4 regions of the Thauera sedimentorum genome follow, and region 2 is predicted to be linked to each of the others. Evidence: predicted binding sites of a transcription regulator. Region 2 holds the regulator's gene; each other region holds the start of a gene.
The links. The regulator sigma-54, encoded in region 2, starts transcription at its own class of promoters, with help from an activator protein. The targets are predictions, from matches to a motif close to TGGCACGCTTNCTGCTNA.

Region 1 (5,635 bases), 550 kb from region 2:
GGCGCCGGTGGTGCGCGCCGCGGCAGCGGCCTGAACCACGTCAACTTCCTTGAACACCCGGAGTACCCGCACATGAGCAAACTGCGCAGCGACATCGACCTCGCCGTCCTCAACGAACGCGGCAGCGAATACCTGCCCGGCTATCTCGGCATCGAGATCGTCGGCATGGAACAGGGCCGGCTGAGCAGCCGCATGCCGGTGAAGCGGCTGCACATCGCCCCCAACGAGTTCCTGCACGCGGCCAGCATCGTCGCCCTGGCCGACACCACCTGCGGCTACGGCACCATCGCCCACCTGCCCGAGGGCGCGCAGTCCTTCACCACCATCGAGCTGAAGAGCAACCACCTCGCCACGGTGCGCGAAGGCAGCATCGCCTGCGTGGCCACCGCCCAGCATCTGGGGCGCACCACCCAGGTGTGGGACGCGACGGTCAGCGACGAGGCCAGCGGACGCACCCTGGCGCTGTTCCGCTGCACGCAGATGATCCTCTGGCCGAAGTCGTAAACAAAAAAGGCGGCCCCTCGCGGGCCGCCCTTTTCTCTCGCGGTGAGCGGGCCGTTCAGGACACGGCCAGCATGCGGTCCAGTGCCACGCGGGCCAGTTCCGCCTCATGCGCCGGCACGCGAATGGCGTTCACCACCTTGCCGTCGGCCAGGTTCTCCAGCGACCAGGCCAGATGCTGCGGATCGATGCGCTGCATGGTCGAGCACATGCACACCGTGGGCGCCATGAACTGCACGGTCTTGCCTTCCGGCTTCATCTCCTCGGCCAGGCGGTTGACCAGGTTCAGCTCGGTGCCCACCAGCCACTGGGTATTGGGCGGTGCTGCGGCGATGGTCTTGATGATGTACTCGGTGGAGCCGACGTAGTCGGAGTTGATGCACACGTCGAGATTGCTCTCCGGGTGCGAAATCACGAAGCCGTCCGGGTGCTGCATGCGCCAGCGGCGGATGTGGCTCTCCTGGAACATCTGGTGCACCGAGCAGTGCCCCTTCCACAGCAGGATCTTGGCCTTGTGGATCTGCTCCGGGGTGAGGCCGCCGTACTCCAGGTCCGGGTCCCACACCACCATCTCGTCGAGCGCGATGCCTTTCTTGTAGCCGGTCCACCGGCCCAGGTGCTGGTCGGGGAAGAACAACACCTTCTCGCGCTGTGCGAAGGCCCAGTCGAGGATGGTCGGCGCATTGGTCGAGGTGCACACGATGCCGCCGTGCTCGCCGCAGAAGGCCTTCAGGTCGGCCGCGGAGTTGATGTAGGTGACCGGGGTGATCAGCTCATCCGGCCTGCCCAGCACCTCGGTGAGCTCGCGCCAGCAGCGCTCGACCTTGGCGAGGTTGGCCATGTCGGCCATCGAACAGCCGGCCGCCAAGTCCGGCAGGATCGCTGTCTGCCCCGGCTTGGAGAGGATGTCCGCGACCTCGGCCATGAAATGCACGCCGCAGAAGACGATGAACTCGGCGTCGGTCTCGGACGCCAGGCGCGCGAGCTTGAGCGAATCGCCGGTCAGGTCGGCGTGGCGGTATACGTCGGCGCGCTGGTAGTGGTGGCACAGCAGCACCGCCTTGTTGCCCAGGCGCGCGCGCGCGGCGCGGATGCGTTCCTGGGCTTCCTCGTCCTGCAGCACGTTGAAGCGGTCGAATGCGATGGTGGCGACTTCCATGATGCGTGGTCTCTGCGTGAACTCGTTGGGATAAGCCCGCGGGGGGCCGGTTCAGCCCTGGTGCCAGGGCAGGCCCGCATGCCGCCAGCCACCGACGCGGTTGCGCTGGCCGTTGGCGTCGCGGTCGCCCTCGAAACCTTCCAGGACGTTGTAGCAGTTGCTGTAGCCGGCGCCGATGGCGGCACGCGCCGCCGCGTCCGAGCGGGCGCCGGAGCGGCACATGAACATCACCAGGGCCTCGGGGTCGACCTGGTGGCGCAACTGCGCAACGAAGTTGGGGTTCGGCTGGCCACCCGGCCAGCTCTGCCACTCGATCTCCACCGCGCCGGGCACGCGGCCGACCCAGTCCCACTCGGCGCGGGTTCGCACGTCCACCAGTTTTGCCCCCGGCGCGTGCTGCCACACCTGCCAAGCCTCCTGCGGCGTCAGCGCCCCCTGGTAGGGCAGCTTGAGTTGCTGGGCACGCTGCTCGGCAAGCCTGAGCAGGTCGGAGAGGGTTCCCATAAGGCGGTCCGGCTAGAATGGAGTCGAACTGCAAAGTATACCCCCGCCGACCGCGCCACGACATGCCCTCCACCGACTCGCACACCCTTCCGCCCCGCGCCGCGCCGGGCAACGCCGAACGCGGCGCCGCCATCCAGAAAGTCACCCTGGTGGCCATCCTCACCAATGCCACGCTCGCCATCGGTCAGGTGATCGTCGGCCTGTTCGCCAACGCCTTCAGCCTGGTGGCCGACGCCACCCACACCCTGTCCGACCTGGTCACCGACATCATGGTGCTGCTCGCCGCGCGCAGCGGCGCCGAACCGGCCGACAAGAACCACCCCTACGGCCACGGGCGCATCGAAACCGTCGCTTCGCTGGCGCTGGGCGTGGTGCTGCTCGGCGTCGGCCTGGGCTTCCTGTGGAGTTCCGGCCTCCGCCTGCAGAGCACCGGCCAGCTCCCCGCCCTCCATCCGGCGGCGCTGGTCATGGCCATCTTCACCCTCGCCGCGAAGGAGGGCCTGTTCCGCTTCACGCTGCGCGCGGCGCGCCGCCTGAAGGCGCCGGTGCTCGAGGCGAATGCCTGGCATGCGCGCTCTGATGCGGCGTCCTCGCTGGTGGTGGCCGCGGGCATCGGCGGCAGCCTGGCCGGCTACACCTTTCTCGAGCCGCTGGCCGCGGCGGTGGTCGGCTTCCTGATCGCGCACATGGGGGTGCGCCTGGCCTGGCGGGCGGTGCGCGAGCTGATCGACACCGGCCTGCCCGAGGAAGAACTCGACCGCCTGCGGACCACCATCTCCGAAACCCCGGGCGTCGCAGGCCTGCACGACCTGCGCACCCGGCGCATGGCCGACAAGGTCCTGTGCGACGCCCATGTCCGCGTCGACCCGCGCATCACCGTCTCCGAAGGCCATCGCGTCTCCGACGCGGTGTACTTCCGCGTGCGCGCCGCCCATCCGGACGTCCAGGAGGTGCTGGTGCACATCGACGCCGAGGACGACGGCGACCTGCAGGTCGTTCCGCCCGGTCCGCTGCCCGGACGCCAGCAGGTCGCAGAACTGGTGCGCGAGATCATCGGCGCAGATGGACCGGCTCCGCTGCGGGTGCAGATCCACTATCTCGGCGATCGCCTGGAGGTCGAAGTGCTCTTGCCCGCATGCCCGCGATCGGATCTCGATGCACTCAAACGGCGCGCGACAGACCGTATCGACCAGGACCCGATCTACCGCAGCATCGACTTCTATACCCGCATCGCACCATAAGAGGGCGCACCCATCGCGCACAGCACCGTCTTGGTGCATCTCTGCCGACCCGCTGTGCAAATTGCCCTTGTGGCACAATGCTGAACGGCCCCGAAACGCATGGCACGGATACTGCTTTATTGCGCCGCAACGGAGTGACCGTTACCCGAATTTCGCCTCATCTCACCAGGAGTGAATATGAACGCTCAAGACGTCATGAAGATGATCCAGGAAAACGAAGTCCGCTTCGTTGACCTGCGCTTTACCGACACTCGCGGCAAGGAGCAGCACGTCGGCCTGCCGGTGTCGGCCTTCGAAGAGGAGCACTTCGAGCAAGGCCACCCGTTCGACGGTTCGTCGATCGCCGGCTGGAAGGGTATCCAGGCTTCCGACATGATCCTGATGCCGGACGCAGCCTCCGCCTACATCGACCCCTTCTTCGACGAAACCACCCTGGTGCTGACCTGCGACGTGGTTGAGCCGTCCGACGGCAAGGGCTATGACCGCGACCCGCGCTCGATCGCCAAGCGCGCCGAGGCCTACCTGAAGAGCACCGGCATCGGCGACACCGCCTTCTTCGGTCCCGAGCCCGAATTCTTCATCTTCGACGCGGTCGAGTGGTCGGTCGACATGTCCGGCGTGATGAGCAAGATCATCTCCGAAGAGGCCGCCTGGTCCACCGCCGACAAGTTCGAAGGCGGCAACACCGGCCACCGTCCGAAGGTCAAGGGCGGCTACTTCCCGGTTCCGCCGGTCGACAGCCTCAACGACATCCGCGCCGCCATGTGCCTGGCGCTGGAAGCCGCCGGCATCCCGGTCGAGGTGCACCACCACGAAGTGGCCAACGCCGGCCAGTGCGAGATCGGCACCAAGTTCAGCACCCTGACCAAGCGCGCCGACTGGACCCAGACGCTGAAGTACATCGTGCACAACGTCGCCCACCAGTACGGCAAGACCGCCACCTTCATGCCCAAGCCCATCGTCGGCGACAACGGCTCCGGCATGCACGTGCACCAGTCGATCTGGAAGGACGGCCAGAACCTGTTCGCGGGCAACGGCTATGCCGGCCTGTCCGAGACCGCGCTGTACTACATCGGCGGCATCATCAAGCACGCCAAGGCGCTGAACGCGATCACCAACCCGGCGACCAACTCGTACAAGCGCCTGGTGCCGCACTACGAAGCCCCGATCAAGCTGGCCTACTCCGCCCGCAACCGCTCGGCCTCGATCCGCATCCCCTACGTCGCCAACCCGAAGGGCCGTCGTATCGAGTCGCGCTTCCCGGATCCGGCTGCCAACCCCTACCTGTGCTTCGCCGCGCTGCTGATGGCGGGCCTGGACGGCATCCAGAACAAGATCCACCCGGGCGACCCGGCCGACAAGAACCTCTACGACCTGCCGCCGGAAGAAGACGCGCTGATCCCGACCGTGTGCTTCAGCCTGGACCAGGCCCTGGCCGAGCTGGACAAGGATCGTGAGTTCCTGACCCGCGGCGGCGTGTTCTCCAATGACTTCATCGATGCCTTCATCGAGCTGAAGTCCGAGGAAGTGAACCGCCTGCGCGTGACCACCCACCCGGTGGAATTCGACATGTACTACAGCCTGTAATCCGGGCTTCGGCAGTCGCCAGAAAGGGACGGGCATTGCCCGTCCCTTTTTTATCGGGTCTAATCGTCCGACCGGCTCGCAGAACCTCTGCCACAAAGCCGGAGTCATAATCGATCCGATTCGACCGGATGAAAACACCGATGCACAGACTGCTCCTGCTGCTCACCCTCCTTGCCGGTTCGGCACACGCGCAGGTCTACAAGTGCGTGGATGAGGAAGGGCGCGTCACCTATACCAACGACCGGACCATCGCCAAGGGCTGCACGCAGCTGTCGCAGGACCAGCCGGTGTCCACGATCCCTGCGCCCGCGGCCCGTCCGAGCCCGGCGCCGTCCGCCGCGCCGCAGAACTTTCCGCGGGTGAGCCCCGACGCGCAGCGCGAGCGCGACCAGTCGCGCCGCCAGATTCTCGAGAAGGAACTCGCGCAGGAGGAATCCGCGCTGGCCGAGGCGCAGAAGGCGCTGGCCGACCAGGAAGCCGTGCGCTACGGCAACGAGCGCAACTACCAGCGCGTGCTCGACCGCCTTGCGCCATTCAAGGAAAAGGTCGAGCAGCACCAGCGCAACGTCGATGCGCTGAAGCGCGAGCTGCGCGAGCTGAGGTAATCCGGTCGCTCTGGCGCGCGTCTTGCTAAGCAGTTCCA
Region 2 (5,635 bases):
ATGGCGGAAGCGGGCCTGCGCGAGCGCGCACTGCGCTACCTGGCCCAGCGCGAGTACTCGCGCGCCGAGCTGGCACGCAAGCTCGCCGGCCACGGCAGCGCGCCGGAGATCGACGCGGTGCTCGACCGCCTGACGGAGCTGGAACTGCTCTCCGATGCACGCTTCGCCGCGGCCTGGGTGCGCAGCAAGGCAGGGCGTTTCGGCGCCGCGCGGCTGCGCCACGATCTGGCCAGCCGCGGCGTGGCCGCCGAGTTGATCGAGGCGGCGCTGGAGGGCGAGGCTGGGGACGAGGAGCTCGACCGCGCGCGTCGCGTGTGGCGGGCGAAGTTCGGCCAGGCGCCGGCCGATGCGCGCGAATGGGCGCGCCAGGCGCGCTTCCTGCAAGGTCGCGGCTTTGCCGCCGCGGTAATCCGCAAGCTGTTGAAAGAGACCCCGGATGAGTCTGCTGAAGGTTGAAGGACTGCAGAAACGCTACAAGGCACGCACCGTCGTGCACGACGTCGGCTTCACGGTCGACGGCGGCGAGGTCGTCGGCCTGCTGGGGCCCAACGGCGCGGGCAAGACCACCTGTTTCTACATGATCGTCGGCCTGGTACGCGCCGATGGCGGCGAGATCACCCTCGACGACGCCCGCCTGACCCACCTGCCGATCCACGAGCGAGCGCGCCGCGGCTTGTCCTACCTGCCGCAGGAGATGAGCGTGTTCCGCAAGCTCACCGTGGAGGAGAACATCCGCGCGGTGCTGGAACTGCAGAAGCTCGACCGCGACGCCATCGACCAGCGCCTGGAAACCCTGCTCGACGAACTGAACATTGCCCACCTGCGCGACAGCATGGCGGTGTCGCTTTCCGGCGGCGAACGCCGGCGCTGCGAGATCGCCCGCGCACTGGCCACCGACCCGCGGCTGATCCTGCTCGACGAGCCCTTCGCCGGCGTGGACCCGATTGCGGTGCTCGACATCCAGAAGATCATCCGCTTCCTCAAGCAGCGCGGCATCGGCGTGCTGATCACCGATCACAACGTGCGCGAGACGCTGGGCATCTGCGACCGCGCCTACATCATCAGCGAAGGCCGGGTGCTCGCCAGCGGCCAGCCCGACCAGATCGTGCGCGACGAGCGCGTGCGCCAGGTCTATCTCGGCGAACACTTCCGCCTCTGAGCGCCAGCGACACCAGCATGAAACCGACCCTCCAGCTCAAGCTCTCGCAGCACCTCACGCTCACCCCGCAACTGCAGCAGTCGATCAAGCTGCTGCAGCTGTCCACCATCGAGCTGAACCAGGAGATCGAGCGCTTCCTGCTGGAGAACCCCATGCTCGAGCGCGAGGACGGCGACGGCAGCGAGTTCGGCGCCGCGCAGCCGATCGGCAGCGCGCCGGCCAGCAGCACCGCCGAAGCGCCGGCTGCGGCCGAGGGCGGCGAAGGCGGGCGCGAGGAGGCGCCCGAGCACGATGCCGCGAGCTATGACGAGGCCGGTGAATGGCTGAGCGCCGCGGGCAGCGGCAGCACCCGCCGCGACGATGACGACGACGTCGATTTCCAGGAGTTCCAGGCCGCCGAAACCTCGCTGCGCGACCACCTCGACCAGCAGGTCGCGCTCTCCCCGCTGACCGACCGCGACCGCGCCCTGGTGCGCTTCATCATCGAGGCGCTCGACGACGACGGCTATCTGCACCAGTCGCTGGAAGAACTGCTGCCGCTGCTGCCGGAGGAGCTCGACCTCGATCTGGACGACCTGAGCATCGCGCTGCGCCATGTGCAGAACCTGGAGCCTGCCGGCATCGGCGCGCGCACCCCGCAGGAATGCCTGAGCCTGCAGCTGCGCGCCACGCCCGCGGACACCACGCGCGACCTGGCGCTGCGCATCGTCGACCACCACCTGGAACTGCTCGCCGAGCGCAATTTCGTCAAGCTCAAGCGCCTGCTGTCCTGCGACGACGACGCGCTGCGCGCGGCCCATGCGCTGATCTGCAGTCTGGACCCGCACCCGGGCTCGCGCTACGCCGCGCAGGAAACCCGCTACGTGATCCCCGACGTGGTGGTGCGCAAGCTGCGCGGCCACTGGACCGTGAGCCTCAACCCCGAGGCCATGCCCAAGCTGCGCATCAACGCGCTGTACGCGCAGATCCTGCAGCAGAACCGCGGCAACGGCGGCGGCCTGACCGGGCAGCTGCAGGAGGCGCGCTGGCTGATCAAGAACGTGCAGCAGCGCTTCGACACCATCCTGCGCGTCTCCCAGGCCATCGTTGACCAGCAGCGACAGTTCTTCGATCATGGGGAGGTGGCGATGCGCCCGCTCACGCTGCGCGAGATCGCGGACCAGTTGGAACTGCACGAATCCACCGTGTCGCGGGTCACCACCCAGAAATTCATGGCCACGCCCAGGGGGGTGTTCGAGCTCAAGTATTTTTTCGGCAGTCACGTCGCCACCGATACCGGTGGGGCGGCATCCTCCACTGCGATTCGCGCGCTGATTCGCCAGCTGGTGGATGCCGAAGACAGAAAGAAGCCCCTGTCCGACGCCAAGATTGCCGATCTGTTGGGCCAGCAGGGTATCGTCGTCGCGCGGCGCACCATCGCCAAATACCGCGAATCGCTCAATATCCCGCCGGTCAGTATGCGCAAGACGATCTGATCTGAAAAAGAGGAGTCATCATGAATCTCACCATCACCGGGCATCATGTCGAAGTCACCCCGGCCATCCGCGACTACGTGAGCTCGAAGCTGGACCGCGTCATTCGCCACTTCGACAACGTCACCAGCGTCGGAGTGATCCTGTCGGTGGAAAAGCTCGACCAGAAGGCGGAAGTCACCCTGCACACGCGCGGCAAGGACATCTTCGTCGAAGCCCACGATGGCGACATGTATGCCGCGATCGACGCGATGACCGACAAGCTCGACCGCCAGGTCCAGAAGCACAAGCAGAAGGTCCAGGAGCACAATCACGAAGCGCTGAAGCACCAGAACAGCGAGCTGTGATCCCTTCACTACTTCTTTCGGCCTAGGGTGTGGGTATAATTCGCGCGTTTTCCGAACCGCGTCGCCAACCGACACCCGACCGCCCCCGCCCGCGCGGCACCCTGCGGTCCTGTGCCGCGCGGGGCTTGACCCAATGAGCCTGATCGCCCAACTCCTCCCCCTGTCCAACGTGGTCATCGACCTCGACGCGAGCAGCAAGAAGCGCGTGTTCGAGCAAGCCGGGCTGCTGTTCGAGAACCATCAGGGCATCGCGCGCAGCGTGGTGTTCGACAGTCTGTTCTCCCGCGAACGCCTCGGTTCGACCGGGCTGGGGCAGGGCATCGCCATTCCTCACGGCCGCATCAAGGGCCTGCAGGAAGCGGCCGGCGCCTTCTTCCGGCTCGCCACCCCGGTACAGTTCGACGCCCCCGACGGCCGCCCGGTGAACCTGCTGTTCATCCTGCTGGTCCCGGAGCAAGCCAACGAGACCCATCTGCAACTGCTCTCCGAACTGGCCCAGATGTTCAGCGACCGCGCCTTCCGCGAGGAACTGCAGAACGCACCCGACCCGGCCACCATCCATGCCCTGTTCGCCAGCTGGGGACCCCATGCGACAGACGAGCGTCGCGCGGCTGTATGAGTCGCTGCGCCAACGCCTCGCGCTGACCCACGTCTGCGGCGCGCTGGACACCGCGATCGCCGTTTCCGAAGAGCGCATCTGGCCCGCCGACCTGGTCGGCCACCTCAACCTCATCCACCCGCAGCGCCTGCAGATCCTGGGGGCCGCGGAGCTCGCCTGGGCGCGCCGCCAGTCGCGCGAGAAGATCGCCCATCACCTCAACGAGATCCTCGCCGCCCGCCCGCCCGCGATCGTGGTGGCCGACGGCTGCGAGATTCCCGGCCTGCTCCACGGGCTGTGCGAGAACATCGGCGTGGCGCTGTTCACCACGCCGCAGCCCTCGGCCGGCGTGGTCGACCAGCTCCGCCAGTACCTGTCGCGCCAGCTGGCGGAGAAGGTCTCCCTGCACGGCGTGTTCATGGACGTGCTCGGCCTGGGCGTGTTCATCACCGGCAACTCGGGGGCCGGCAAGTCTGAGCTTGCGCTGGAGCTGATCTCGCGCGGCCACGGCCTGGTGGCCGACGACATCGTCGAGTTCTCGCACATCGCTCCCACCGTGCTGGAAGGGCGCTGCCCCGAACTGCTGCAGGACTTCATCGAGGTGCGCGGGCTGGGCATCCTCAACATCCGCACCATCTTCGGCGAGACCGCCTGCCGGCGGAAGATGCGCCTGCGCCTGGTCTGCCACCTGGAACGCCGCCAGCCCGGCCAGGACGACCCTTCGCGCCTGCCCCTGCACCAGGAGGTGCAGGACGTGCTGGGCGTGCAGGTGCCGCGGGTCATCCTGCCGGTGGCCGCCGGGCGCAACCTCGCGGTGCTGCTCGAGGCCGCGGTGCGTTCCACCATCCTGCAGTTGCGCGGCATCGACTCCACCCAGGAGTTCATCGACCGGCAAAGCCGCGCCCTGGCATGCGATCTGCCCGACTGAGCGGCTCGCTCCCGGACGGCCCGATGGCCGGCCAGGCTGCTTCGCTGCGCTGCACGATTGTGTACGCGGCCGTCATGCCACATAATTGCCGATTGCCGCAAACACAGTCGCGCGATGACCGCCCTGCCGCCCCACCCGTTCGACGACCGCCTGTACGCCCTGCGCACCCGTTGGGAGCAGTACGTTGCCGACGGCCAGCTCGAGCAGTTCATCGAGTTCGCCGTGGCGGTCAACAGCCTCGCCGAACACTTCGCCCGCCTGCGCCTGCCCGGCCTGAGCCGGCTGTGTGAAGGGCTGGAAAACGCCGTTCTCGCCCGCATCGGCGACGCGGGCTCCCATCCGATGCGCCCGCAGGAGATGGTGGCGCTGCAGCGCCAGATCGACGCGCTGTTCGGCTCGATCGCCACCTCGCAGCCCAGCGTCCCGGTGCGCCGGGCCGAGGAGAAGGCGCCGGCGCGCGACCTCGAATGGCACCGGCCGCGCAGCGTATGGATCGTGGCCGCGGCGGACCGCGAGGACGTGGCCGACGGCCTGCAGCGTCAGCTCAACTACTTCGGCTTCCGCGTCCTGCGCATGGGCTGGGACGCCGAAGGCGAAGTCGAGCCCGGCGAGGCACCGCTCGCGGTGCTGTTCATTCCCGCGGGCAGTACCGCCGAGGCCGCCGAGCTGGCCCGCATCGAAGCCTGCCGCAAGGCCTGTCCCGCCAGCCAGCTGTTCTATCTCGGCGTGGCCTCGGTCATCGACCCCATAGTGGCGCTGATGCGCGCCGGCATCGACGTGGCCATCCCCGACGACGAACAGCCGTCCATGGTGGTCAACCGCCTGCTCGACCTGATCCAGACCGAAGAGCAGGAGCGCTACCGCGTGCTGGTGGTGGAGGACTCGCGGGTCGCCTCCACGCTGATCTGCCGCACGCTGACCGAGCATGGCATCGACAGCCACGCCATCGCCGACCCGGGCCGGCTGCTGGAAGTGCTGGAGTCCTATCGCCCGGACCTGATCCTGATGGACATGCACATGCCGCGCTTCAACGGGGTCGAAGCCACCCGCGTGCTGCGCCAGATGTCCGCCTACCAGACCCTGCCCATCGTCTACCTGTCCGGCGAATCGAACATCGGCATGCAGGTCGAG
Region 3 (5,635 bases), 510 kb from region 2:
CGGGCTGGCGCGCCTACCGTTACTCGCTTGCCGACGGCATGACCATCAGGATCTGACATGCGTTTCCCGCGCCTTGCCCTTGCCGCCTTGCTCACCCTCTGCGCCGCCATGTCTGCCGCTCACGCGCAGAAGGCCGCCGGCCAGCCCGGTTATCAGGTCGGTGACCGCCTGGCGCCGGCCGCGGGCGCCGACAAGGCCGGCTTCACCGAGATCGAATGGGACGACCTGCTGCCCGCCGACTGGAATCCGCAGGCCCTGTTCGACGATGTGAACCTTGACGCCATGGAGGACAACGATCCGCGCGCCATCGACCTGATGCGCCGGCTGCGCGAGGAGTGGGACCGCGCCCCGGTGGTGCAGGCCATGAACGGCCGGCGCATCCGGCTGCCCGGTTTCGTCGTGCCGCTGGAAGGCGACGGCAAGACGGTGCGCGAGTTCCTGCTGGTGCCCTATTTCGGCGCCTGCATCCACGTGCCGCCCCCACCGGCCAACCAGCTCATCCACGTGATGCCGGACCAGCCGATCCCGGGCGAGTGGAACATGGTGCCGGTGTGGGTCAGCGGCGTGCTCACCGTGGCGCGCATCGAATCGGAACTGGGTAACGCGGGCTATCAGCTGCGCGCGATCAAGGTGGAGGAGTACGTCGAGCCGGCGGCGAAAGCCAGATAGGAGTCCCAGCGGGTGACCGTGGTGCAACGGCAGGCAGGGTCATGTAGGAGCGGCCTTGGCCGCGATACGGCCGATGACGAAACGACGCCGCAATCGCGGCCAAGGCCGCTCCTACATGAGGTGTCGCGCCAAGGATCGGCGGCCCGCCTTAGCCTTGTCGCAACCCCCGCAGGATGCTGCGCACCGGCGTCGGCAGCGGCGCCTCGTCCAGGGCGTCCAGCGCCTGCCAGTGCAGGCTGCCGTCGGCGGCCAGGGGCGGTGTGCCGGGCAAGTCCACCAGCCAGGGGCGGATCTCCAGCACGAAGTGGGTGAAGGCGTGGGTCAGCGGGGGCAGTTCGCTTCCGCCCGCCACCTCGCCGAAACGCTGCGCCACCCAGGCCGCGGCGCCGTCCTCGCCGGCTTCCGGCAAGGCCAGCAGGCCGCCCCAGATGCCCGCGGGCGGGCGGCGTTCGAGCAGCACGGCGTCGCCCGCGCGCACCACCACGACCTGAGCACTGCGCCGTGGCGGCGTCTTGCGCGGGCGGGCGGCGGGCAGTTCGGCAGTGCGTTCCTCCCGGCGGGCCACGCAGTCGTCGGCCAGCGGGCAACGTCCGCAGGCCGGGCGGGTGCGGGTGCATACCGTGGCACCCAGGTCCATCTGCGCCTGGATGTAGGTGTCTACCCCGCTCTCCGGCAGCAACTCCGCGGCCAGCGACCACAGGCGCTGCTCGACTGCGCGCTCGCCCGGGAAGCCGTCGACGCCGAAGGCCCGGCACAGCACGCGCTTAACGTTGCCGTCGAGGATGGGCACGCGCTCGCCGAAGCAGAATGCGGCGATCGCCGCCGCGGTGGAGCGGCCGATGCCGGGCAGGCGGGCGATGTCCTCGGCGCGGCGCGGGAACTGCCCGCCGTGCTCGGCCATCACCACCTGCGCGGCCTTGTGCAGGTTGCGCGCGCGGGCGTAGTAGCCCAGCCCGCTCCACAGGCCCAGTACCGCCTCCTGCGGTGCGCCGGCGAGGTCGGCGAGCGCGGGAAAGCGCGTCAGGAAGCGCAGGTAGTAGGGGATCACGGTGTCCACCTGCGTCTGCTGCAGCATGATCTCGGACAGCCACACCCGGTAAGGCTCGCGGCTGTGCTGCCAGGGCAGGTCGTGGCGGCCGTGGCCGGCCTGCCAGGCAATCAGGCGCCCGGCAAAGTCTTGCTTGGACAAGGGTTTGGTCCTGTTTTCCGGGCTGCACGCGGGGTCGACGGAAGTCGTCCGCGCAGCCATAATCCGTCGATTGTCCAGACCGGTGCCGGGCGTATCGCCCCGTGCCGCACACCCGAAGGCCATGTCCGCACAGAACTATTACACGCACGAAGACTTCACCCGCAATTTCCGCAATGCCCTGGGCATGTTCGCCACCGGCATCACCGTGGTCACCACCCGCGCCGCCAATGGCGCGCCGGTGGGGCTGACGGTGAACTCCTTCAACTCGGTCTCGCTCGATCCGCCGCTGGTGCTGTGGAGCCTGTCGGCCAACCTGCCCAGCGTGCCGGTGTTCGAAGCCTGCGAATACTACGCCATCAACGTGCTGGCGGAAGACCAGCAGGAACTCTCGCAATTGTTCGCCAGCCGCTCCGACGACAAGTTCGCCGGCCTGGAATTCGACGAAGGCCTGGGCGGCGCGCCGCTGCTGCGCGGCTGTTGCGCGCGCTTCGAGTGCCGCAACACCCACCGCTACCCGGGCGGCGACCACATCCTGTTCGTCAGCGAAGTCGCCAACTTCGACCGCGAGGACCGTCCGCCGCTGCTCTTCCACGGCGGCGCCTACCGCCGCCTGGCGCCCTGATCCGGGCGCTCCGGTAAACGCAAAAGAGGTGGCCTCGGCCACCTCTTTTGCTTGATGCGGCCGTTCAGGCGCCGAGGAAGACCGCGCCCGCGCCGGCGATCAGCGCGCCGGCAGCGCGCTGCAGGCGCTGTGCCCACAAGCTTTGCGGCAGCCAGCGGCCGACCAGATAGCCCGCAGCGTGCAGCGCCGCGGTGGCCAGCGCAAAACCGGCCGCGTAGGCGGCCAGCGTGCCGTCGCCCATCTCGGCATGGTGGGCGTGGCCGTGGAACAGCGCGAAGGCCGCCACCAGCGGCAGCGCGGCGGCTACCGGCAGGCGCGCGGCGAAGGCGATCAGCAGGCCGAGCACCAGCACCGAGGCGGCGATGCCGGCTTCCACCGCGGGCAGCATGATGCCCAGCGCGCCCAGCCCGGCGCCGGCGAGCATCGCCAGCACGAAGCTTGCAGGCAGCGCCCAGCGCTGGCGGCCGGCCTGGCGCGCGGCGTAGAGGCCTACCGCGAGCATGGCCAGCAGGTGGTCGGCGCCGCCCAGCGGGTGGCCGAGGCCGGAGAAGAAGCTGGCCGATTCGTGGCCCGGATGAGCCAGCGCGGAGCCGCTGGCGAGGACGAGGCCGAGGGTGGTCAGCGCGCGGTTCGGGTGCATGGTGCCTCCTGGGATTCCGGATGTGGATGGATGTTCGGTAGGAGCGGGCTTGCCCGCGACGCGGCCTGCGGGAGAACTGCCGCCGCATCGCGGCCAAGGCCGCTCCTACAAATACCTTGTCGACGATGGCAGGGTGCAATCAAGTTGCGTGCCAGTCCGTTGCACGCGCCGGGAGGCGGTATGTGCATCGGGTGCTGGTCGCGTTCCTGCCGGCAGCGCATGCGCAGTGGTCAGTCGCTGACCGGTAGCTCGATCACCAGCTCGGCGCCGCCGGCCGGGTGGTTGCGGGCGGAGAGCTGGCCGCCGTGGCGCTCGACGATGCCGTAGCTGATCGACAGCCCCAGGCCGGTGCCCTTGCCCACCGGCTTGGTGGTGAAGAAGGGGTCGAAGACGTGCGCCAGGTGCTGCTCGGCGATGCCCGGGCCGTTGTCGTGGAAGCGGATGGTGGCGCGCGTGCCTTCCACCTTGCCTTCGATGTCGAGCCAGGGTTCGGGCAAGTCGCTGGTGGCGTCCCAGGCGTTCTGCACCAGGTTCATCATCACCTGCTGCATCTGCCCGGGCGAGCCTCGCACCGGGATCTGCGCCGGCAGGCGGACCTGCACGCGGAAGCCCTCGCGGGTGGCCTTGCACACCCAGCGCACCGCGCGCTCGATCACTTCCGTAAGGTTGAAGGACTGCTGCTCGTCGCGGTCTATGGCGGAGAAGCGCTTCAGGCCGTCCACGATGTCGCGGGTGCGCTCGGCGCCCTCGATCGTGCCTTCGATCAGTGGCGGCAGGTCGGCGAGGATCCGGTCGATGCGCAGCTCTGCGCGCAGTTCTGCCAGCCTTGCGGGCGCTTCCCCGGCGTGCAGTGCGGCCAGGTAGGACTCCAGCCGCCCGGCGTAGCGCTGCAGCGCATGCACGTTGCCGAGGATGAAGCTGATCGGGTTGTTCAGCTCGTGTGCCACCCCGGCCACCAGGCGGCCGAGCGAGGCCATCTTCTCGGAGTGCAGCAGTTGCTGCTGGGTGCGCTTGAGGTCCTCGTGGGCCTGCCGCAAGGCCTGGTAGGCGCGGCGCAGCTCGCCCACCGGACGGCCGGTGACCACCATGCCGAGCGACTTGCCCACGGCGTTGTAGCGAGGCGTGCAGTTGAGCGACACCGGCACCGCCGAGCCGTCGCGCGCGCGCAGGGGCAGCTCGCAGTCGTGCACGCTTTCCTCGCCGTACAGGGTGAGCAGGTGGCGGGCCTGGGTGCGTGCCACGTCGTCGGCGAACAGCTCGAACACCGTGGTGCCGCGCAGCTCGTCCAGCTCCTTGCCGGTGAAGTCGAGCAGGGAGCGGTTCACGTCCTCGATGTTTCCATTGCGGTCGCACACCACCAGGATGTCGGACATCGAGGTGAGCACCGAGAGGATGAACTGTTGCGACTCCTCCAGCTTGGCGTTCTTCTGTTCGAGGGCGACCTCGTACTGCAGCAGGTCGGAATACACCTCGTCCATCTTGTGGATGACGTCCATCCACACGTCCTCGCCCACGCCCACCAGTTCGCCGGGGTGGCCGGTGTGCTGCAGGGGAAGGTTGGGCTTGGGCTGGTCGCTCATGGTGGGGCCGGAGTGTACGCCGCTCAATGCACGGTGCATACCATGCAGGGGTCGAAGGAGCGCACCACGTGCTGCACCGCGAGCGGCACGCGGGCGTCGTCCGCAGGCAGGCCGACCAGGGCCTGTTCCAGCGCGCCGGGGGTGCCGGCGGCGTCGCGCGGGGAGAAGTTCCAGGTGGTGGGCGCGATGATCTGGTAGCCGGCGATGCGCCCGTGGCGGATCACCAGCCAGTGGCCCAGCGCGCCGCGCGCAGCTTCGACCAGGCCGCAGCCCATGGCCTCGTCGGGCAGTGCGCCCTGGGCGCAGAAGGGCTCGCCGGGCTGCAGGGCCTGCACCCAGGCCTCCATGGCGGGGACTACGCGGGCCAGTTCCAGCAAGCGGCACACTACGCGTGCCAGCACGCTGGCGCCATCGCGTGCGACCAGGTTGCGCGCCAGCGGATGGCCGTCCACCACCTGACGGGCCAGCGCACCGCATTCGACCACCCGGCCGGCGAGGCGCGGGGCCTTGCACCAGGAGTAGGCGCCGTCCTTGTCTGCGTCCGGCTCGGTCAGCCCGCGCCACGGGTGACGGGCCTCGCCCTGCATCCAGGCGTGGCTCAGATCCTCGCGGATCTCGTCCGGATCGAAGGCAGCGACCGTAGCGGTTTCCGGCTGCCAGACCCCGCGTGCAAACAGCGGCGTGCCGGCCAGCGGATAGGCGCCGTGGCTGATGAAGCGGTCTGTGGCGCGGCCGATGCGGGCCAGCCCGAGATCGTCGGCGATCTCCAGGAACAGGCGCAGGTCGGAGCTGGCCGGCGCGCGCGCTGCGGCCCAGGCGGCCAGCGCGTCGGCCGAGTCGAGCGCCGCGATCGTCTCCAGCGTATCGCCGAAGGTGTGGCGCTCCAGCCAGCGGCGGAACTCACGCAGCAGCGCGTACAGGCGGATCTTCTCCGC
Region 4 (5,635 bases), on a different contig from region 2:
GCTCGACGGCGTGCAGGACCCGCACAATCTCGGTGCCTGCCTGCGGGTGGCGGATGCGGCCGGCGCGCACGCGGTGGTCGCACCCAAGGACCGCGCGGTGGGCCTCAACGCCACCGCGGTCAAGGTGGCCAGCGGCGCGGCCGACACCGTGCCCTACATCACCGTCACCAACCTGGCGCGCGCGCTGCGCGAGATGCAGGAGGCCGGCATCTGGGTGGTCGGCGCCGCGGGCGAGGCCGACAAGTCGCTGCACGAAATCGACCAGAAGGTCCCGGTGGCCTGGGTGCTGGGCGCCGAGGGCGACGGCCTGCGCCGCCTGACCCGCGAGACCTGCGACGAGCTGGCGAAGATCCCGATGTACGGCAGCGTGGAGAGTCTCAACGTCTCGGTGGCCAGCGGCATCTGCCTGTTCGAGGCGCGGCGCCAGCGCACCGCCTGAGCGCCGGCGGTCCCTTCCCGACGCCCGTCCGGCACCTCCGGTGCCCGGCGGGCGTCGTGCTTTCCGCGTTGCTGCGCACGGTACTTGCATGAGCTCCTGGCCGGCGGGCCACGGGGGCTCGCCGCGAAGCAAGCAGCATGGGAGCGCAGAGGACGATGAAATCAGCGGCCGGCTTTCTGCTCGCGGCCAAGCGCTGCGAGATCCAAGGCCTGGAACAACTGGCCACGACCGCGGAACTGCTGGGCGGCATCGCCCGCCTGGTGCACGTGCTGCAGAAGGAGCGCGGCGCCTCCAACGTTTACCTGGGCTCGGGCGGCAGCCGCTTCGCCGCCCAGCGGCTGCAGATCATCGCCGAAGGCGCAGCGGCCGAGGCCGAGGTACGCCAGCGCCTGTACCGCCTGGATGTCGATACCGGGCGCATGTCCGGCGGCGCGCGGCTGTTCTCGCGCATCGCCTGGGTGCTGCACGGGCTGGATGCGTTGCCCGCGCTGCGCGAGCGCATCGCCGCGCAAGTTCTGAGCCCGGCGCAGGTCACCGCGGCCTTCTCGGAACTGATCGCCGGCCTGCTCGCCGTGGTGTTCGAGGCCGCCGACACGGCCTGCGACCCGGCGGTGTCGCGCGCCCTGGTGGCGCTGTTCAACTTCATGCAGGGCAAGGAACTGGCCGGGCAGGAGCGCGCCACCGGGGCCGCGGCCTTTGCCGCCGGCCGTGCGGACGCATCCCGCCAGCAGCGCCTGCTGCACCTGATCGAGGCGCAGGAGCGCTGCTTCCAGCTGTTCGCGGAGTTCGCCGGCAGCGACACCGTGGCGCTGTGGCACGCCCAGCAGCAAGCCGGCACGCTGGCCGAACTGGAGCGCCTGCGCCGCGTGCTGTGCGCCACACCCGCGGACGGCGTCCTGGATGCCGAGCTGAGCGATGCCTGGTTCGAGTGCTGCACGACGCGGCTGGATGCGATGCGCGCCGTCGAGGACGCGCTGGCGGCCCATTTGCGGACCTTGTGTGCGGGCAAAATCTCCGACGCGCGCGCCGAGCTGCACGACCAGAAGTCCTTGCTCGATGCGCTGGTGGCCGGTGCCCCGGGGGGCGTGCCGCCGGTGGCGGTGTTCTTCGAGCGCGCGCTGGCGGGTGCGGACGGCGATCCGCACGCAAACGGCGAACTGCTGGCCGCGGACGGCCTGGGGCCGCAACTCGGGCGCTCGGTGCTCGACATGCTGCAGGCCCAGTCGCGCCGCCTGCAGGCGATGAGCGACGAACTCAACGCAGTGCGCGGCGCGCTCAACGAGCGCAAGGTGATCGAGCGCGCCAAGGGCCTGCTGATGGCGCACCGCGGGCTCACCGAGGACCAGGCCTACAAGATGCTGCGCCAGACCGCGATGAACCAGGGACGCCGGCTGGTGGACGTGGCCGAAGCCACGCTGGCGCTGGCCGACCTGCTGCCCTCGGGGCCCTGAGCGTTTCACCCGCGGAGACGGCGGATGTCGCGGGCAAGCCCGCTCCTGCAAATGGTAGGAGCGGGCTTGCCCGCGATTGCAGCGTTCTTTTCCCGCCTGCCGCATCGCGCTCCAGGGCGCTCCCGCACCCCCGTCGCCTGCCCCGGCAGGCCGCACCGCAGGCGTGCGCCAGCGGCGGATGCTGCACTGCAATAGTGCGCTGTAGACGCTCCGCTGCCGGATGGGAAAGAGGGTGAATTCATCGGAAACCCCCTGGTAAAGCGGATTCGACGGTTCTGGCACGCCCCCTGCTAAAGAATGCTCGAGGCTGGACCAACGGCGGTTCGGCGTTCGAGGCAGCAACAGGCAGTACCGCGAACACATTGGACAACGGCGTCCATTTCCCCCGGCGACGGCGCAGGGGCGAGATGGGCGCCTTTTTGTTTTTCCGAACCGCTTTTCAGGAGTTCAACCATGAGCAAGCAGAGCAAGGACTTTCCCACCCTGTCGCGTCGCGGCTTCATCAAGGCCGGTGCCGGCCTGGGCGGTGCCGCCATGCTGTCCTCGCTGTTCCCCGCCGGTGCCTGGGCTGCGGGCAGCGAGGGCCTGGAGAAGACCGCGCTGAAGTTCGGCATCATCCCGCTCACCGACTGTGCGCCCATCGTCATCGCCAAGGAGAAGGGCTTCTTCAAGAAGCACGGCCTGGACGTGATGGTTTCCAAGGAAGCGTCCTGGGCCAACATCCGCGACAAGGTCTCGCTTGGCGAGCTCGATGGCGCGCACATGCTGGCCGGCATGCCCATCGCCGCCACGCTGGGCGTGGGCGCCACCCAGAAGGAAACCATCACCGCCTTCTCCATGGACCTCAACGGCAACGGCATCACGGTTTCCAACGAGCTCTACGAGCGCATGGTGGAAGCCGACCCCGAGGCCATGAAGACCCGCCCGACCACCGCCAAGGCGCTCAAGAAGGTGATCGACGCCGACAAGGCCGCCGGCAAGGAGCCGATGACCTTCGCGATGGTGTTCCCGGTGTCCACCCACAACTACGAGATCCGCTACTGGATGGCCTCCGCCGGCATCGACCCGGACCGCGACGTGCGCCTGATCGTCATCCCGCCGCCGCAGATGGTCGCCAACCTGCAGTCGAAGAACATCGTCGGCTACTGCGTCGGCGAACCGTGGAACCAGCGCGCGGTGGAGATGGGCATCGGCCGCTCGATCATCACCAACTACGAGATCTGGAACAACAACCCGGAGAAGGTCTTCGGCGTGACCCGCGAGTGGGCCGACAAGCACCCCAACACCCACAAGGCCGCGGTGCGCGCGCTGATCGAGGCCGCGCAGTGGATGGACCAGCCGGAGAACCGCAAGGAAGTGGTGAAGATCATCTCCGCCAAGTCCTACGTCAATGCGCCCGAGTCGGTGGTGGAGAACTCGATGACCGGCACCTGGCTGTACACCAAGGCCGAAGGCCCGCAGCAGATGCCGGACTTCAACGTCTTCTACCGCTACGCCGCCACCTTCCCGTGGCAGTCGCACGCAGTGTGGTTCCTCACCCAGATGGTGCGCTGGGGGCAGATCGAGCAGCCGATCAACTTCCACAAGGTGGCCGCCCAGGTCTATCGCAGCGACATCTACCGCGATGCGGCCAAGGACCTGGGCATCGCCGTGCCGACCATCGACTTCAAGACCGAAGGCAGCAACGCCGCCGGCTGGACCCTGGACAAGGCGACCGCGCCGATCGCCATGGGCCCGGACCGCTTCTTCGACGGCAAGACCTTCGACCCCGCCAAGCCGCTGGACTACCTGAAGAGCTTCGAGATCCACGCCCGCAAGGTCGATCTCGCCGCCCTGGCCCAGGCCAATGCCTGATCCGCGCCACCCGGACAAGGAGAACGCCATGAGTTCGATTCCGCTCACTCTCGACAAGGCCGCCGCCGCGCCGGCCGCGGACAAGCCCGCCCGCCCGGCGGCACGTAGCGTGCCGCTGCAGGCGGTGGCCGAGAAGCCGCCCGCGGTGCCGCTCGCCGAGCGCCTCGGCCCCTGGATCAACCAGGCCATCCGCTCGACCGTCGCGGCGCTCAGCGGCCTGGCGGTGCTGCTGGTGATCTGGTGGGCGGTGGCCGATTCGCTGGACACCTTCCCCGGCCCGCGGGCCACCTGGCAGGCCGCGGTCGAGCTGCTCGCCGAGCCTTTCTACAGCAACGGCCCCAACGACATGGGCATCGGCTGGAACGTGCTTTACTCGCTCGGCCGGGTGGGCGTGGGCTTCGGCCTGGCGGCGCTGGTCGGCATCCCGCTCGGTTTCATCGTCGGCCGCTTCCGCTTCATGAGCACCGCCGCCGAGCCGGTCATCGGCCTGCTGCGTCCGGTCTCCCCGCTGGCCTGGCTGCCGATCGGCCTGCTGGTGTTCCAGGAGGCCAACCTGGCGGCGATCTGGGTGATCTTCGTGTGCTCGATCTGGCCGATGATCATCAACACCGCCGCCGGCGTGCGCGCCGTGCCGCAGGACTACCTCAACGTGGCGCGCGTGCTCAACCTGTCCGAATGGAAGGTGGTCACCCGCATCCTCTTCCCCGCGGTGCTGCCCAGCATCCTCACCGGCGTGCGCCTGGCGGTGGGCACCGCCTGGCTGGTGATCGTCGCCGCCGAGATGCTCACCGGCGGCATCGGCATCGGCTTCTGGGTGTGGGACGAGTGGAACAACCTCAAAGTCGAGCACATCCTGATTGCCATCGTCATCATCGGCCTGGTTGGCCTGGCCCTGGAGCACGCGCTGCTGCTGGTCGCCCGCCGGTTCAGCTTCGAAGCGCGCTGAAGGAGAACGCACCATGAAGAAGATCGTTTCCATCGAGGGCGTCGGTCAGACCTTCGACACCCGCAAGGGCCGCTTCGTCGCGCTGCGCGACATCGACCTGCAGATCCGCGAAGGCGAGTTCGTCTCGCTGATCGGCCACTCGGGTTGCGGCAAGTCCACCCTGCTCAACCTGATCGCCGGGCTGACCACGCCCACCGACGGGGTGCTGCTGTGCGACGGCCGCGAGATCGCCGGCCCCGGCCCGGAGCGCGCGGTGGTGTTCCAGAACCACTCGCTGCTGCCCTGGCTGAGCTGCTTCAACAACGTCTATCTCGCGGTCGAGCGGGTGTTTGCCGCCACCGAGCCCAAGGCCAGGCTGCGCGAGCGCACCCGCGCCGCGCTCGATCTGGTCGGCCTGTCGCACGCCGAAGCCAAGTATCCGCACGAGATCTCCGGCGGCATGAAGCAGCGTGTGGGCATCGCCCGCGCGCTGGCCATGCAGCCGCGCATCCTGCTGATGGACGAGCCCTTCGGCGCGCTCGACGCGCTCACCCGCGCCAACCTGCAGGACGAGCTGATGAAGATCATGGCCGCCACCGGCGCCACCACGGTGATGGTGACCCACGACGTCGATGAGGCCGTGCTGCTCTCCGACCGCGTGGTGATGCTCACCAACGGCCCGGGCGCGACCATCGGCGAGATCCTCGAGGTCAAGCTGGAGCGCCCGCGCGACCGCCTGGCCCTGGCCCATGACCCGCAGTTCGCGGAGTGCCGCGCGGCGATCATGGAGTTCCTCTACCACAAGCAGCTCAAGCGCGCGGCCTGACGCGGGGGACCCATCATGTCCAAGGTATATCTGATCGGTGCCGGACCGGGCGCCGCGGACCTGCTCACCCTGCGCGCGGCCAGGGTGCTCACCGAACAGGCGGAGATCGTGCTGGCCGACGACCTGGTGTCGGCCGAGAT

Region 1: the regulator sigma-54 is predicted to act here: its motif matches at 3,506-3,523, upstream of glnA (type I glutamate--ammonia ligase).
Region 3: the regulator sigma-54 is predicted to act here: its motif matches at 3,257-3,274, upstream of IAI53_RS11220 (HupE/UreJ family protein).
Region 4: the regulator sigma-54 is predicted to act here: its motif matches at 2,167-2,184, upstream of IAI53_RS00815 (CmpA/NrtA family ABC transporter substrate-binding protein).

What each region holds. Positions count from the first base shown of each region.
Region 1 covers NZ_JACTAH010000002.1:1,355,287-1,360,921, reverse strand. Annotated here, with positions in the region: gene IAI53_RS16205 (MFS transporter) at 1-34, shown strand, start outside; gene IAI53_RS16200 (PaaI family thioesterase) at 73-504, shown strand; gene nadA (quinolinate synthase NadA) at 560-1,660, opposite strand; gene IAI53_RS16190 (rhodanese-like domain-containing protein) at 1,712-2,164, opposite strand; gene IAI53_RS16185 (cation diffusion facilitator family transporter) at 2,227-3,405, shown strand; gene glnA (type I glutamate--ammonia ligase) at 3,583-4,992, shown strand; gene IAI53_RS16175 (DUF4124 domain-containing protein) at 5,133-5,597, shown strand.
Region 2 covers NZ_JACTAH010000002.1:808,021-813,655, reverse strand. Annotated here, with positions in the region: gene recX (recombination regulator RecX) at 1-456, shown strand; gene lptB (LPS export ABC transporter ATP-binding protein) at 437-1,159, shown strand; gene IAI53_RS13535 (RNA polymerase factor sigma-54) at 1,177-2,634, shown strand; gene hpf (ribosome hibernation-promoting factor, HPF/YfiA family) at 2,655-2,978, shown strand; gene ptsN (PTS IIA-like nitrogen regulatory protein PtsN) at 3,112-3,597, shown strand; gene hprK (HPr(Ser) kinase/phosphatase) at 3,566-4,504, shown strand; gene IAI53_RS13515 (diguanylate cyclase) at 4,619-5,635, shown strand, end outside.
Region 3 covers NZ_JACTAH010000002.1:299,237-304,871, reverse strand. Annotated here, with positions in the region: gene IAI53_RS11240 (ABC transporter permease) at 1-56, shown strand, start outside; gene IAI53_RS11235 (DUF3299 domain-containing protein) at 58-669, shown strand; gene mutY (A/G-specific adenine glycosylase) at 818-1,858, opposite strand; gene IAI53_RS11225 (flavin reductase family protein) at 1,980-2,480, shown strand; gene IAI53_RS11220 (HupE/UreJ family protein) at 2,545-3,120, opposite strand; gene IAI53_RS11215 (PAS domain-containing sensor histidine kinase) at 3,351-4,700, opposite strand; gene IAI53_RS11210 (nickel-dependent hydrogenase large subunit) at 4,724-5,635, opposite strand, start outside.
Region 4 covers NZ_JACTAH010000001.1:177,027-182,661, forward strand. Annotated here, with positions in the region: gene rlmB (23S rRNA (guanosine(2251)-2'-O)-methyltransferase RlmB) at 1-439, shown strand, start outside; gene IAI53_RS00810 (nitrate regulatory protein) at 595-1,890, shown strand; gene IAI53_RS00815 (CmpA/NrtA family ABC transporter substrate-binding protein) at 2,344-3,744, shown strand; gene ntrB (nitrate ABC transporter permease) at 3,773-4,690, shown strand; gene IAI53_RS00825 (ABC transporter ATP-binding protein) at 4,704-5,495, shown strand; gene cobA (uroporphyrinogen-III C-methyltransferase) at 5,511-5,635, shown strand, end outside.